DNA from 4 places in the Paenibacillus sp. MER TA 81-3 genome. Region 4 is predicted to be linked to each of the others. Evidence: riboswitches for the same ligand, from Rfam matches in the RefSeq annotation. Region 4 holds a riboswitch; each other region holds the start of a gene.
The links. A riboswitch is a leader RNA that binds a small molecule or an ion and turns the genes downstream of it on or off. The one in region 4 is predicted to bind magnesium.

Region 1 (3,160 bases), on a different contig from region 4:
ACAGAGTTACCCCTTGTTCTGGAAATTGCTTTTTTATACCTGATAACTCATCAGTCAATGTATTAATGATAAAATTGTAGAAATTTCCCCCTCAAAATGTAACCGATAACTATTTGTTAAACCGCTTCAACTTTTGTACAATATACCAGAACCGGTATCATAAGACAGCGTGCTGCCTAAATTCAAAGCAAAAGGAGTGGTTTACTTATGTTTGTGCACTGGCTGCGATCCCATTTCAGCGCCGCCGTGCTGCTGTGTGTTCTCCGTCTATACGTTGGGTATAAATGGGTGACGGCAGGATGGGGGAAACTTACGAATGGATTCGATGCAAGCGGCTTTCTTGAAGCGGCGATCGCCAATTCGGTTGGCGATCGTCCAATCGTTCCCGGTTGGTGGGCGTGGTTCCTCAAGAACGTCGCTCTGCCAACCTCCGGCTTCTTCAGCTACTTGGTGGCCTTTGGCGAGCTTCTAGTCGGACTTGGCCTCATTCTCGGGCTGATGACTTGGCTGGCCTCTATTATGGGCATGATGATGAATTTTTCCTTTCTGTTCTCAGGTTCGATCAGTTGGAATCCCTTGTTTATCCTAATCTGCAGCTTCATTGCAGTAGCCGGATGGAACGCGGGCAGAATCGGCTTAGACGGGTACTTTTTCCTCGGCAGGGCCAGGCGAATTCCCCCGCAGGCACATGCGCAGCCACAGGCGCAAGCTCAAGCTTAATACCGCAAGCCCTTGCCTGAATGGCAAGGGCTTGGTTCACGCAACATTCGGATTTGACTGACCGCATTAGCATCATCACAATTAATGGAACATGACTGATTTCGTTGTGAGCGGTTCTAGCAGATCGGGTTCTTCCTGATGAATTTTGACGCTTAACACGAGCCCGATCGAGATCATATTGGTCAGAAGCGAGCTCCCGCCGTAGCTTATAAATGGCAGGGACAGCCCTGTGAGCGGCATCAACCCGATATGCATGGCGATATTTTCGAAGATTTGCAGCGTGAACATCGCAATAATGCCGACAACGAGATAGGCGCCCTCCAGATTATTGCTGTCTTTCACAATCAGAACCATACGGTAGATGAGCAGAAAATATAACAGAATGAGCATGGCGGATCCAAGAAAACCGAACTCCTCACCAATGACGACGAATATCGAATCCGAATAACTGTAAGGAATGTACCCGCTATGAATAAAAAAGCCTTGAGTGAACCCGTCTCCCGACAGCCTGCCCGAACCGATCGCACGGATCGAATTCATCACATGCCACGCCTGATCCGAGTCGCTGGTCGGATTAAGAAATGTTTCAATGCGCGCCATCTGATGAGGCTTAATGAATTGGGCCAGCAAATCGCTGTTCGTGTAATACAGAACCACAATGGAAACGATAACAGCGGCTGTCGCAGACAAACCGATTATCATATGTGACATACGCACATTTGCCATCCATATCATAGCGACAAAAATCGCCGCGAACACGATCGACGTTCCTAAATCAGGCTGCTTCAAAACAAAAAAGACCGGAATCGCGATAATGAGGCCGAGCGGGACGATATCCCGAACCAGCCGCAGCTCCTCCCCTTCACGCAGCCCCAAAAACCGGGCCAACATCAATATGGTGAACAGCTTCATTAATTCGGAAGGCTGAAATTGCTGTCCTCCGATGGCAATCCAGCGTACAGAACCATTGATGTCAACCCCTTTGAACATGACGAGCGCCAACAATGCAATGCCAGTGACGTAGAGGACGACGGATAAATAACGCACGACAACCCGATAATCGAACCAAGCCGTAACGAGGAGCGGAATAAAAAATGCGGCATAGAGCATCATGTTGTTCTTGTGCAAGCCTTCATAACTCGTATTTGTCGTTGCGCTGTAAATAACGATAGTGCTAACCGCCATAAAGCACAGCAAAATCCACACCATCAACGGATCCACACGTTTTAATTTTCGCAGCATACTATAACCTCTTTTATTTCATAATTGCTTGGCAGCAGCTCTCGGATGTATGCGAATGATATCAAAAGCGTTCCGTGGCAAAATCAGTGAGATTCATAACCAAAGTACGTATGCCCGTTGGCAACCATCAATGGAAATGATCAGGGAATGCTTCTGCATCGCAGACCTAAGCCGTAATTGGTCAAACATCCTACTTCCGCTTCCGTCCATTCGAACAGTCACCTCCCGCGCACATAATAAAACCCTCCAAGCATGGCTGCTAGAGGGTGCATAATGAAACAAATGTGTTTACTTACGCCTCCCCTTAACCGGGCTTTGGCACTATACAACGTAAAGAAATACAATCATTTCTTAGCCACCTTAAGAAAAGCCTTAGCTCGACAGTTCCTGTTCTACCCGTAGGCATCTTTCGATATTTCCGGGCAGTGGCCTTTGTTTGTATAGGAGCCTCACCTAATGAGGATATATAATCAGACTACCGAGAATACTATCCTTAAACTCCACCTTTGTCAACCATTTCCTCGATATCCAATATTGGCATCAAGCTTATTTCCAATTCAATTATATCAAGCCGTTCAATAGTCCTTTGTCCTCTTCCTTATCGACGTGTCCGACGAGCCGGTCAAGACGCGCAATCTGAAAACCATATTCGTACATGGACGCCGCCACTATCGAGAGGCGCAGCATCCCTTCCTGTTCTTGTACACAATGCTGCATTGCCTTCTGCATAAACAATTCGTTCTCTGCTTCCATCAGTTCAATTTCCGTGCTGTCTGGCTTTACCTTGTCCTCGAATTTGAGCAGCACGTGTTCATGACATTTGATAAGCATCTCCAGATGATGATCGAAGAACTTATTCGTCTCCGGCGTCCGGGTTGTTTGAAAATAATGCTCTTCAATCGCATTCAGCACCGCCATCCCCTTCCACAGCGTATTCAGGAGATGCTTGTACACAACCAATTGGCGCGTAGCCCGGTACTTGGCGCGCTTTAACTTCTTCGTCTCTTCCTCGAACAGCTTGTACTTATCCGCAAGCGACTTCATAATGTCTTCCAGAGCTTGCTTCTCTGTTCGGAACGCGGCTTCCTTGATCTCATCCGAAATAATCGTGCGCAGAAGCAGCGACATCTTGTTGAAGACGGTCTGGATCTGCCCGATGAATTGAACCTTCGGATTCGGCGGGAAGAACAAAATGTTA
Region 2 (3,160 bases), on a different contig from region 4:
CGGAGCATAACATGGCCGCAGCCGTTCTCTCCTCGGGCGGCGACAGCATGACCGATCAATTATTGGCGAATGAGATGCTGCTAAGCGCGCTGCAAGAGAAGGGCGTTATTAAAGAACGGAAACCGGCGAAGTCGCATGGCGTGCCCGTAAAGGCAAACATGCCGCAGGAAGTTGCGAAGAACGCAGGCATTTACGGCGCTTTCAACCAATTGGCCAAGATAGAAGTCAGCGCTGATGGCGAGCTGTCCGTGTCCATGATTATGCTGCCTGAATACCCCGTTGCGAAATACACGTACACCGCTGATGGCTCTTTCGTTAATGCGGATGGAAGCGAAAAGGCCAGCTTTGTTACAGAGGACAACGGACGGACCTATTTATGGGTTAGAACGTATTCCGCCTTGCCGGGCCTTGGACAGACGGCGCTGTCGCAATATACTGCCGAGAAGCTTGAAGCCAATCCATTATCGGCAGATGTGGCTGCGGCATGGGCGAATCGTGAAGGCAAGAAATATTATGCAGTCAACGAAAAATATACATCGATGTGGTATTACATCTCTATGCCTTCCATCCAAGTCTCCACCGTTACAGATGCTTCTGGGTATTGGGCGAACAAAAAGATAAAAGGGGCGGACAAAGCGGTCAGCGAACTGCAAATCCCGTTTTTGGGCAGCAGAGATGCGATGGAACACAATTTTTATACGAAAAAGGGCATTGAATATTTGGATGTAGCCGGCAGCCTGTATGTTCGCGAAGAGGCTGTAAAGCAGCTCTATGCGGGCAAGCAATCTTCTGTTACCGTCCAAGCGGATGGATATGCCAAATGGTACAGCATTCCTGCGGCAGCCGCAGGAAAGACGATGCTGGTTGATATGCCGGAAACAGGCGCCTTCGTTGTATACGATCAAAAAGGCGCGTGCGTGAACGACACGGTCGTCAGCGGCAAGAACGAGATCGTGCTGCCGCAAAGCGGAACAGTTGTATTCGCAGGCGAGGCTGGCGCGAAATTCGGAATTTCACTGAAATAATTTCATCATGCAGCAGGTTTGCGCGGCGGCGCTGAACCCGCTTTTATTAAGGGAAGTGGGGAGTTCCACTAGAGAAAGATTTACTCACTTGGTCAAATCGTTATGATTTTCACCTTGGCTATTGACAATTGCAAGCGATAGGGATACGATTCAGAAGTAATAAATATGTCCTCGTTAGGTGAGGCTCCTATACAAATACAGGCCACTGCCCGGAAACATCGAAAGATGCCAATGGGTAGAACAGGGATTGCCGGATTAAGGCTTTTCATAACGTGGCTAAGAGATGAATGATTCTCTTTACGTTGTATAGTGCCAAAACTCGGCTTGGGGGAACGGATGTTTTTTTGTGTGCATTCATTACACCCTCTAGTCATACTAGAGGGTTTTTTCATTTTATTTAGAAAAGGGGGGAACTTCCGAATGGACAGTCTTCCGAGTAGTGTATCATATAATCATCAGCACTATGCAAAAAGGGAGAACTGTGTTCTCTTCGCTCTCAAATGTTTCCCTTACGTATATTCCCGGCGGCTCTAACTGGCAGGGCAGGTCTATTTAAATATGCGTATTTGACTAATGAGCGAATGAGATAACACATACAACAGTCAGCTCTCCCTGATGCCAGGGAGAGCTTTTTTGTGATCGTTTATTTCATTATTAGCCCAATGAATTGGATTGGGCCTTGGGGAGGCAGCTATGGAATCTTTACACCGCAACCATGTGCTCATTGTTGAGGATGATGACAATATAAGACGTTTTGTATCGATTAATTTGGAAAGAAACGGATTCACAGTCACTGAGTCTGCACTTGGAGCGACGGCTTTACAGAGTCTCGCCGCAACTCGGCCGGATGTAGTGGTTCTGGACATCATGCTTCCCGATATAGATGGTTTTGAGTTTTGCAGGAAGCTAAGAGAAATCGATCCCTATATCGTGATTGTCTTTCTCACTGCGCGCGGACAAGACTTGGACAAGATCAGGGGGCTTGAACTTGGTGCTGACGATTACATCGTAAAGCCGTTCAATCCGTTAGAGCTTATCGCGAGAATCAGAACGGTGCTGCGCCGTACCCAGCATGCGGGGGGACCTCACGCAAGGTGCTCGAGTCTGGCGCGATCCGGCTTGATCTGGATGCTAACAAGTTATTTAAATCTGACTGTTTAATCGATTTAACGCCGAAAGAATATCAAATGATTAAGGTGTTTTTGGAATATCCCGATAAAGCCTTATCCAGAAACGACCTTCTGAATCTGATTTGGGGAGTGAATTTTGTCGGAGATCCCAAGACCGTAGATGTTCACGTTCGCAAGCTAAGAGAAAAGATTGAAGACGACTGCTCCAAGCCGCGGCTGATCGAAACCGTCTGGGGACGAGGATACCGTTGGAGAAAGGAAGAATGAAATTTTGGGCATCCAAAAAAGATTAGTGGGAAGTTATTTTGCCGTCATTTTAATTACAGTATGTATTTTGGAAATTTTTCTAATTGCGTCGGTGAACTATTATTACTATCACAATGTTGAACGAATCCTGGTGAATCAAGCGGAAATATCCGCTTCTTTTTTTCATCAATATTTTGCCGAGGAAGAATTAGAGAAGCAGTCCGAACGGCTATTAAACGGATTTTCTCAAAATACCGCCGCACAAGTGCAGATTATTAGTTCTTCCGGGCAGCTTCTTCAGGACTCTGCGGGAGCTCAAGACGGGAAAAATATGCTCGATTATCCAGATGTGCAAGAGGCATGCAGCGGAACCGTCGGAATCTGGAAGGGACGTGAGCCATCCGTGCATGACACCGTATTAGCCGTATCTTATCCGCTGCAGGCTAAGGATATGACAGTGGGGGCAGTCAGATTTGTCACTTCTCTAACCGACACGATGGCAACCATCCGCTATATTACTGTCATATTTATTTCCGTCGGTCTAATTGTCGTTGCGATTGTTGCCGTTCTCGGCATTTTCCTGTCCAGGACAATTACGGGTTCAATTACGGAGCTTAAGCTGGCAGCCGAACAAATGGCTGAAGGCGATTTCACGGCAAGAGCGAAAAAACGGTACCGGGACGAGCTGGGAACGCTCGCGGATACGTTCAATACGATGGCAGCCAAAATACGGCGAAACGAACAGCTCAAAAACGATTT
Region 3 (3,160 bases), on a different contig from region 4:
GAGTCAGAGTGCCGGTTTTGTCCGTACATAAGATGTCCATGGCACCGAAGTTCTGAATTGAATTGAGCCGTTTAACGACCACTTTGTTCCGCGCCATAATCGATGCGCCTTTGGCAAGATTGCCAGCCACGACAACCGGCAGCATTTCCGGCGTAAGGCCGACCGCAACGGATAAGCCGAAGAACAGCGCGTCCATCCAATCTCCTTTTGTGAACCCGTTGATAAGGAAAATAACAGGAACCATAATGAGCATGAAGCGAATAAGCACGAAGGTAACGCTCTTGACGCCTTTGTCGAAGCTCGTAAGCGGCGGCTTGCCGATTAAGGTGCTGGCCATTGAACCGAAGTAGGTATGGTCACCCGTCGACACAACGACAGCGGAGGCTGAACCACTGATTACATTCGTGCCCATATAACACATATTGTTCAGTTCCAGCGCATTGGTGGGCGTCAGTTGGTTGCGATTGCGAGCCAACTTCGAGGCGCCGCGCGGCAGCGTATCCAGCTTCTCCACAGGCATCGCTTCACCGGTCAAAGCGGATTCTCCGACAAACAGATCCTTCGAGTGAACGAGTCTGACATCTGCCGGCACCATGTCGCCTGCGGAGAGATGGATGATATCACCGGGGACGAGCAGTTCCAGATCAATTTCTTTGCGCTTAGATTGACGGTTCACCGTTGCTGTCGTTTTGACCATTTCCTTCAGCTTCTCGGCGGTGCGTGCGGAACGGAATTCTTGCGTGAATGTAATGATGACACTAACAGTGACCATGGTTGTAATAATGACGACGGCTTCGACATCATCATCGGCGATATATGAGAATAAGGCCAAGGAAAGCAGGATGAGAATAAACGGGTTTTTGAAGCAGGCAAGCAATTGGACATACCATGCTGGTGTTTTCTCGTGCGCCACTTGATTTTTCCCATATTGCTCCAGTCTCTTGTTGGCTTCTATGTCCGTGAGCCCCCCAGAACTTGTGCCAAACTCTTCCATCAAATCCTCTTCGTGGACGATGGAAGCTTGGATTAAACGTTCCGCGATCTCGCGGTTTTGCATTTCTTTATCTTTCATTGGTTTGTTCATTATTCTAACTCCTCTCTACACAACAGGCGTTTTCGATTGAAAGCGCCTGTTCTACTTCACTTCAAATTGAACGCAAAAAAGCTCTCCCTGTTGGAGGGAGAGCGAGTGTTCCGAGCATTCATCATGGGCTTGCATGTCTCAACTGCGCATACTTAAATACACCCGCCTGCATCTGCAGTTTGAATGGAAATAAAAGTATGGGAAACACGCAAGAGCATGACAAAGCCAGCTCTCCTTCAGTACAGGATATCGGTTGAACTTACATAATCGGCTGGTTGGTCCACTGTCCAAGGATGTTCCCCCCTCTGCAAAATAAAAACCCTCCAGGAGACCTAGAGGGTTAGAAACGCACGCAAAAAAGCTTCCGGATCCCCCTAGTCGAGTTTTGGCACTATACAACGTAAAGAGATGCAATGTCTCTTAGCCACCTTAAGAAAAGCCTTAATCCGGCAGTTCCTGTTCTACCCATGGGCATCTTTCGATATTTCTGGGCAGTGGCCTCTGTTTGTATAGGAGCCTCACCTAACGAGGACTTATTTAATTCCTAGTCATCTTAAGTCTTATATTTTCGTTTGTCAAGCTGTAAATTTGTTCAAAGAGATACTGCTGCTGTGTATGCGGTTCGGTAAATATGAGAAAAATGGGCATAACAAAGCAGTTTGTTAGGATTGACAATTGGATGGTCAGGAAGTACGATTTTCTTGTCAGTATTTTACTATTTTGTGTGCAACAAAGGGGGTATGCACCATGGACAGTAGTGACAGTCGACAATCGCAATCAAAACTACTCATAACAAGGAGCGGGGAGGATAAGCGCTCGCATGGTGCTGCCATCAGCAGATAATCAGGCTGGGAACAGCAAGCTGATTGTCTTCTCCCCAGAAAGGGGAAATGCCAAATGACCTACTCTACGTATGGAAGACACGTCGTGGCTGACTTATGGGAAGTTGATTTTGACCGGATTAATAATGCTGAATTTTTACAGAACCAACTGATCGAAGCCGCAGAAAAATGTGGAGCAACCGTGTTGTCCGTGTCGGAACAGCAATTTGAGCCCCAAGGGGCTACCGTACTTTTGTTATTGTCAGAGAGCCATCTCTCGATTCATACGTATCCGGAAAAAGGGTTCGCAGCTTTGGATTGTTACACCTGTGGGGACAAGGTTGATCCCGAAGTAGCCATTCACTATTTACTGTCTGTGCTCAAGCCTAAAACGTATATTGTGAAGAAGCTAATCCGGGGAGTCGGAGAAATGATAGAAGAATCGCCAGCGATAACTTCGATGTAGACACCTATTGACAACATGATTCATCTGAAGTAAAATCCAGAATGCTTGCAGGATTTATATTTGTTGGAAAGGGGGAATATATTCATGGATAGCAGCCCAGGCCGAAATGTCATGTTTTCAGTCTGTTCATTTGCTGTAAAGAGGAAGAGCTCTGTTCTTTTGCCGCTCCCATGTTCCCCGTGTTTGGATTTTCATCGATCCCATCAAGCAGGATGGGTCTGTTCAAGCAGGTTTATTTGACATGTGAGCCACACAAGTACACTGCCAGCTCTCCCTTTCCGGGGGAGCTTTTTTTGATCTATAGAGAGGTGATGCCGTTGACTATGGAAATAGTGCTGAAGCTGGGACTTGCTTTATTTTTTGGAATGCTCATCGGAATCGATAGACAAATTAAACAAAAACAATTGGGATTAAGGCCTAGTATGATCATCTGTATTGCCAGCTGTCTACTCACCATCGTTTCGATTGAAGCATTCGGCAAATTTGGTGGTGCGGATCACCCTAATATGGATCCGATGCGATTGGCCGCGCAGATTGTAAGCGGAGTCGGGTTCATTGGGGCGGGTGTCATTTTGCGAAGAAGCAACGAGGTTATTTCGGGCCTGACCTCTGCGGCGCTTATATGGTCAGCTTCGGCGCTTGGCATTGCGATCGGGGCAGGGTTCTATGCGGAAGCGGCATGTGGCGTCATCCTGATGATTGCGGCTGTTAATGTCGTGCCCTACCTCATCAAATCAATTGGACCGGCAAGGCTGAATCGGTACGATGTCGCCGTCAAGATTGTAGTGG
Region 4 (3,160 bases):
ATAACAGAATCAAGATAGAGTAAAAAGAGGGCCCAAGCGCCCTCCTTTTTTGTGTGAAAATGTAGGTAGTCCGACGGCATACGAGGCTTAACGCAACCTTGCTCTTTACAGATTCAAGTACGCAGATGCGATGGAAAAGTAAATCAAGACGCCGCAAATATCGGCAATGGACGTAATGAGCGGCGCGCTCGCTGTTGCAGGATCAAGCTTCAATTTGCTGAAAATGAACGGGAGCGACATCCCGATTAAGCTGCCGACCATAACAATAACTGCCATCGTTAGCGCAACGATAACGGCAATATCGATTCCGCCGCGGAACCACCCGATGCTTGCAACGGCTAACGCCATCGTGATGCCGAGGAAGAACGCGATCGATACTTCCTTCGTGAACAGCTTGAACCAGTCTCTTAGCTTAATGTCCCCGACAGCCATGGACCGGATCATGAGCGTGGATGCTTGAGAACCCGCATTGCCGCCACTATCTATGAGCAGAGGCAAGAAGAAGACCAGGGCCACGTTCGTGGCAATTAAATCTTCAAAAGAGGCGATACCCGCTCCTGAGAATATATTCATGAAGACGAGAATGATGAGCCAAGGGATGCGTTTTTTGTAGAGTGTGTAAATACTTGCTGTTTTCAAGTTTTGCGCAAAGGACGTAACAGGCGCCATCTTATGAAAATCTTCCGTCGCTTCCTTCCGCACGACATCCAGAATATCATCGACATCGATGAGGCCGACCAGCTGCGACTGGTGCAGCACTGGAATCGACACCAGATCTTTTTCCTCAAATATTTTAGCGACCGCTTCCTGATCGACGTCGGCTGTAACCGACACCACTTGCTTAATCATAATATCCTGAACACGAATATGATCTTCGGCGGTTAATAATTCTCTTACGGAGATGACGCCTTTCAACAATCCGTTGTGGCCCGTAATATAAATATAATAAATATTCGTCATGTTTTTTCCGTGCTTGCGGTAATAAGCAATGGCTTCTTCAACCGTAAATGTTTCATGAATGGCAAGGAACTGAGTTTTCATCAGCTTGCCAGCCGAATCCTCTTTATAATTTCCAATGACAACAGGTGCTAATACCATAGTAATGGACCTCCTTCATGGTCCATCTCTTCGTTAGATGATAAGAGACGGACGTTCTCCAAATATAATTATGAATGTGCTGTTGTGCTTGCTATGCGGTTCGGGACTGGGGGAACCATCCATCTCTCATCACCTCCTGAAATAGAAAAAACATCCGCAACGAAGAGGATGTTTGGTATACGCAGCAAATTTACATGCTAAAAAATATAGCAAATACAAGTGCCATTGCCCTCTATTCGTTGAGTTTTAGCACTATGTGGCATAGGATGACGCACGCGACATCCAGCTACGTTAAAAACCACCTTAAGTCGATGGTTTCTGTTGACCCATTGGCGTCTCTCGACATTTTTGGGCAGCAGCATATCTCCACATAGGAGCCTCACCTAACGAGGAATATGAAATTATGTTCTTGACTCTATATAGTTATAGCACCTTTTAACAATAAGTCAATGATTTCGGCACATTCATTTTTTGGGGTACATGCGGGTGCTTGTCCGAATACAGTATTTTAATCTTATGCAAACAGATATTCGTTGCAAAATTCATAGTTGCAACTTCACAGAATAGGGAGTAATGTTTACATAATAGAACATTAGTTCGCATTACGCAAATATCAACATTATGCTTTATAGAAAAAGGGAGAATTATATGGATCGACTGAAGACGGAAAATCAATGCGATAACGAGATCGAGATTGTACATGTGGGTGAGGAATGCGCCGAACTGCTGGCGGAGATCGGAGCAGCGACGTTTCGAGAAACGTTCGGGGAACTGTTCCAACCTGATACGCTCGCAAAATATGTGGAAGCGACGTTCGCCCCGGGGAAGCTGGCTGTGAGCTTGCAGAAGCCGCACAATCACTTCTATGTGGCCTATTGGGATGGGAAGCCTGCCGGTTACATGAAGCTGAAGGACGGTTCTGGCCATGAATCCGTCGATACGCCGCATCCGATGCAACTGCAAAAAATTTATGTGCAAGCTGATTTCCAGCGTCACGGTATCGGGCGTGAGCTTATGAACGTCTGCCTGGCACGAATGGAACAAGCTGTCCCTTCTGCCGTCTGGCTTGCTGTACTGGAAAGCAATGCGAAGGCGGTTCATTTTTACGAGTCATTCAGCTTCGAGACAGTAGGGTTGACAGAATACCGCTTTGAAGACGCATTGTTTCGTTATTTCGTCATGAGACGGGAAGCGGACGTGTAGGTGCATTGTGAAGATGGAATGTCAGGAACACAGGACCGGGAGCCTCTTGAGGCACGACAATAAAAAAGCTAACTCCTTCGAAGAAAGAGTCAGCTCCAGGTCTTAGCCACAAAGTCCGCAACGATGAGAAAGACGACGTAAGATACGACCGCAGAAGCGATATAAGTAATTCCAGCCTTCACACGCTGTTGGAAGAAACGAACTACACCGAGACTGAGAAGCGGGCATACGATAAGCAGGAAAAAAAGCACCGTTACGAACAATTGCGGGCTTATATTGCTAATGTCTACATACGTCATGGGTCATTCACCTCTTACAATCCGAATTAAAATAATACTTGAACCGGGGTCTCTTGAATAACGGTTGACCGGCAAGCTGCGTTAGCAGACTCGCTCCGGAAGCAAAGTACCTAATATACTGTAGGGAATTCAGAGCATTTAAGTCTGCACAATGATTCACGGCAGCTTAGAACTGGCTGGCTGCTCTGCTGCTGTAATTGGCTGTGATTTATCGCGCGTGGCGCGTGTGACATACATCACAGTACTATTATAGCGATTTGTACCAAGTTCGTCTTTAATATTGTTTCCAAGTTTGAGGCAAATTTAAGGCGAAATTATGGCGAACGCTTGAAGTGAGAAGCAGTCATTAACATCCAGAAAAGCTCGAATGTACGATGAATACGTTGTATATTCACAACAATTGGATTATGATTTTTTCAATCAAAAAGTTGACTGCTCCGTGCTATAATACGGATAAATCACAGCTATAAGGAAGGCAAGGTGGAGAAGTCATGCAATATATGATAGGAATCGATCTAGGTGGAACGAACATCGTGTGCGGCCTCGTGAGCGAGCGCTAC

Region 1: it holds a riboswitch for magnesium, as region 4 does, so the genes downstream of both, M3650_RS02745 (FtsW/RodA/SpoVE family cell cycle protein) here and mgtE (magnesium transporter) in region 4, are expected to answer to the same signal.
Region 2: it holds a riboswitch for magnesium, as region 4 does, so the genes downstream of both, M3650_RS18500 (response regulator transcription factor) here and mgtE (magnesium transporter) in region 4, are expected to answer to the same signal.
Region 3: it holds a riboswitch for magnesium, as region 4 does, so the genes downstream of both, mgtA (magnesium-translocating P-type ATPase) here and mgtE (magnesium transporter) in region 4, are expected to answer to the same signal.

Annotation. Positions count from the first base shown of each region.
Region 1 is NZ_JAMAWB010000002.1:107,932-111,091, forward strand. It holds gene M3650_RS02740 (DoxX family membrane protein) at 208-720, shown strand; gene M3650_RS02745 (FtsW/RodA/SpoVE family cell cycle protein) at 802-1,962, opposite strand; M-box (ykoK) riboswitch at 2,257-2,430, opposite strand; gene M3650_RS02750 (FUSC family protein) at 2,524-3,160, opposite strand, start outside.
Region 2 is NZ_JAMAWB010000012.1:106,549-109,708, forward strand. It holds gene M3650_RS18495 (serine hydrolase domain-containing protein) at 1-1,025, shown strand, start outside; M-box (ykoK) riboswitch at 1,189-1,363, shown strand; gene M3650_RS18500 (response regulator transcription factor) at 1,719-2,186, shown strand; gene M3650_RS32310 (winged helix-turn-helix domain-containing protein) at 2,213-2,422, shown strand; gene M3650_RS18505 (sensor histidine kinase) at 2,427-3,160, shown strand, end outside.
Region 3 is NZ_JAMAWB010000002.1:16,093-19,252, reverse strand. It holds gene mgtA (magnesium-translocating P-type ATPase) at 1-1,084, opposite strand, end outside; M-box (ykoK) riboswitch at 1,449-1,621, opposite strand; gene speD (adenosylmethionine decarboxylase) at 1,982-2,371, shown strand; gene M3650_RS02325 (MgtC/SapB family protein) at 2,695-3,160, shown strand, end outside.
Region 4 is NZ_JAMAWB010000024.1:79,120-82,279, forward strand. It holds gene mgtE (magnesium transporter) at 106-1,098, opposite strand; M-box (ykoK) riboswitch at 1,322-1,496, opposite strand; gene M3650_RS26125 (GNAT family N-acetyltransferase) at 1,747-2,301, shown strand; gene M3650_RS26130 (hypothetical protein) at 2,391-2,600, opposite strand; gene M3650_RS26135 (ROK family protein) at 3,092-3,160, shown strand, end outside.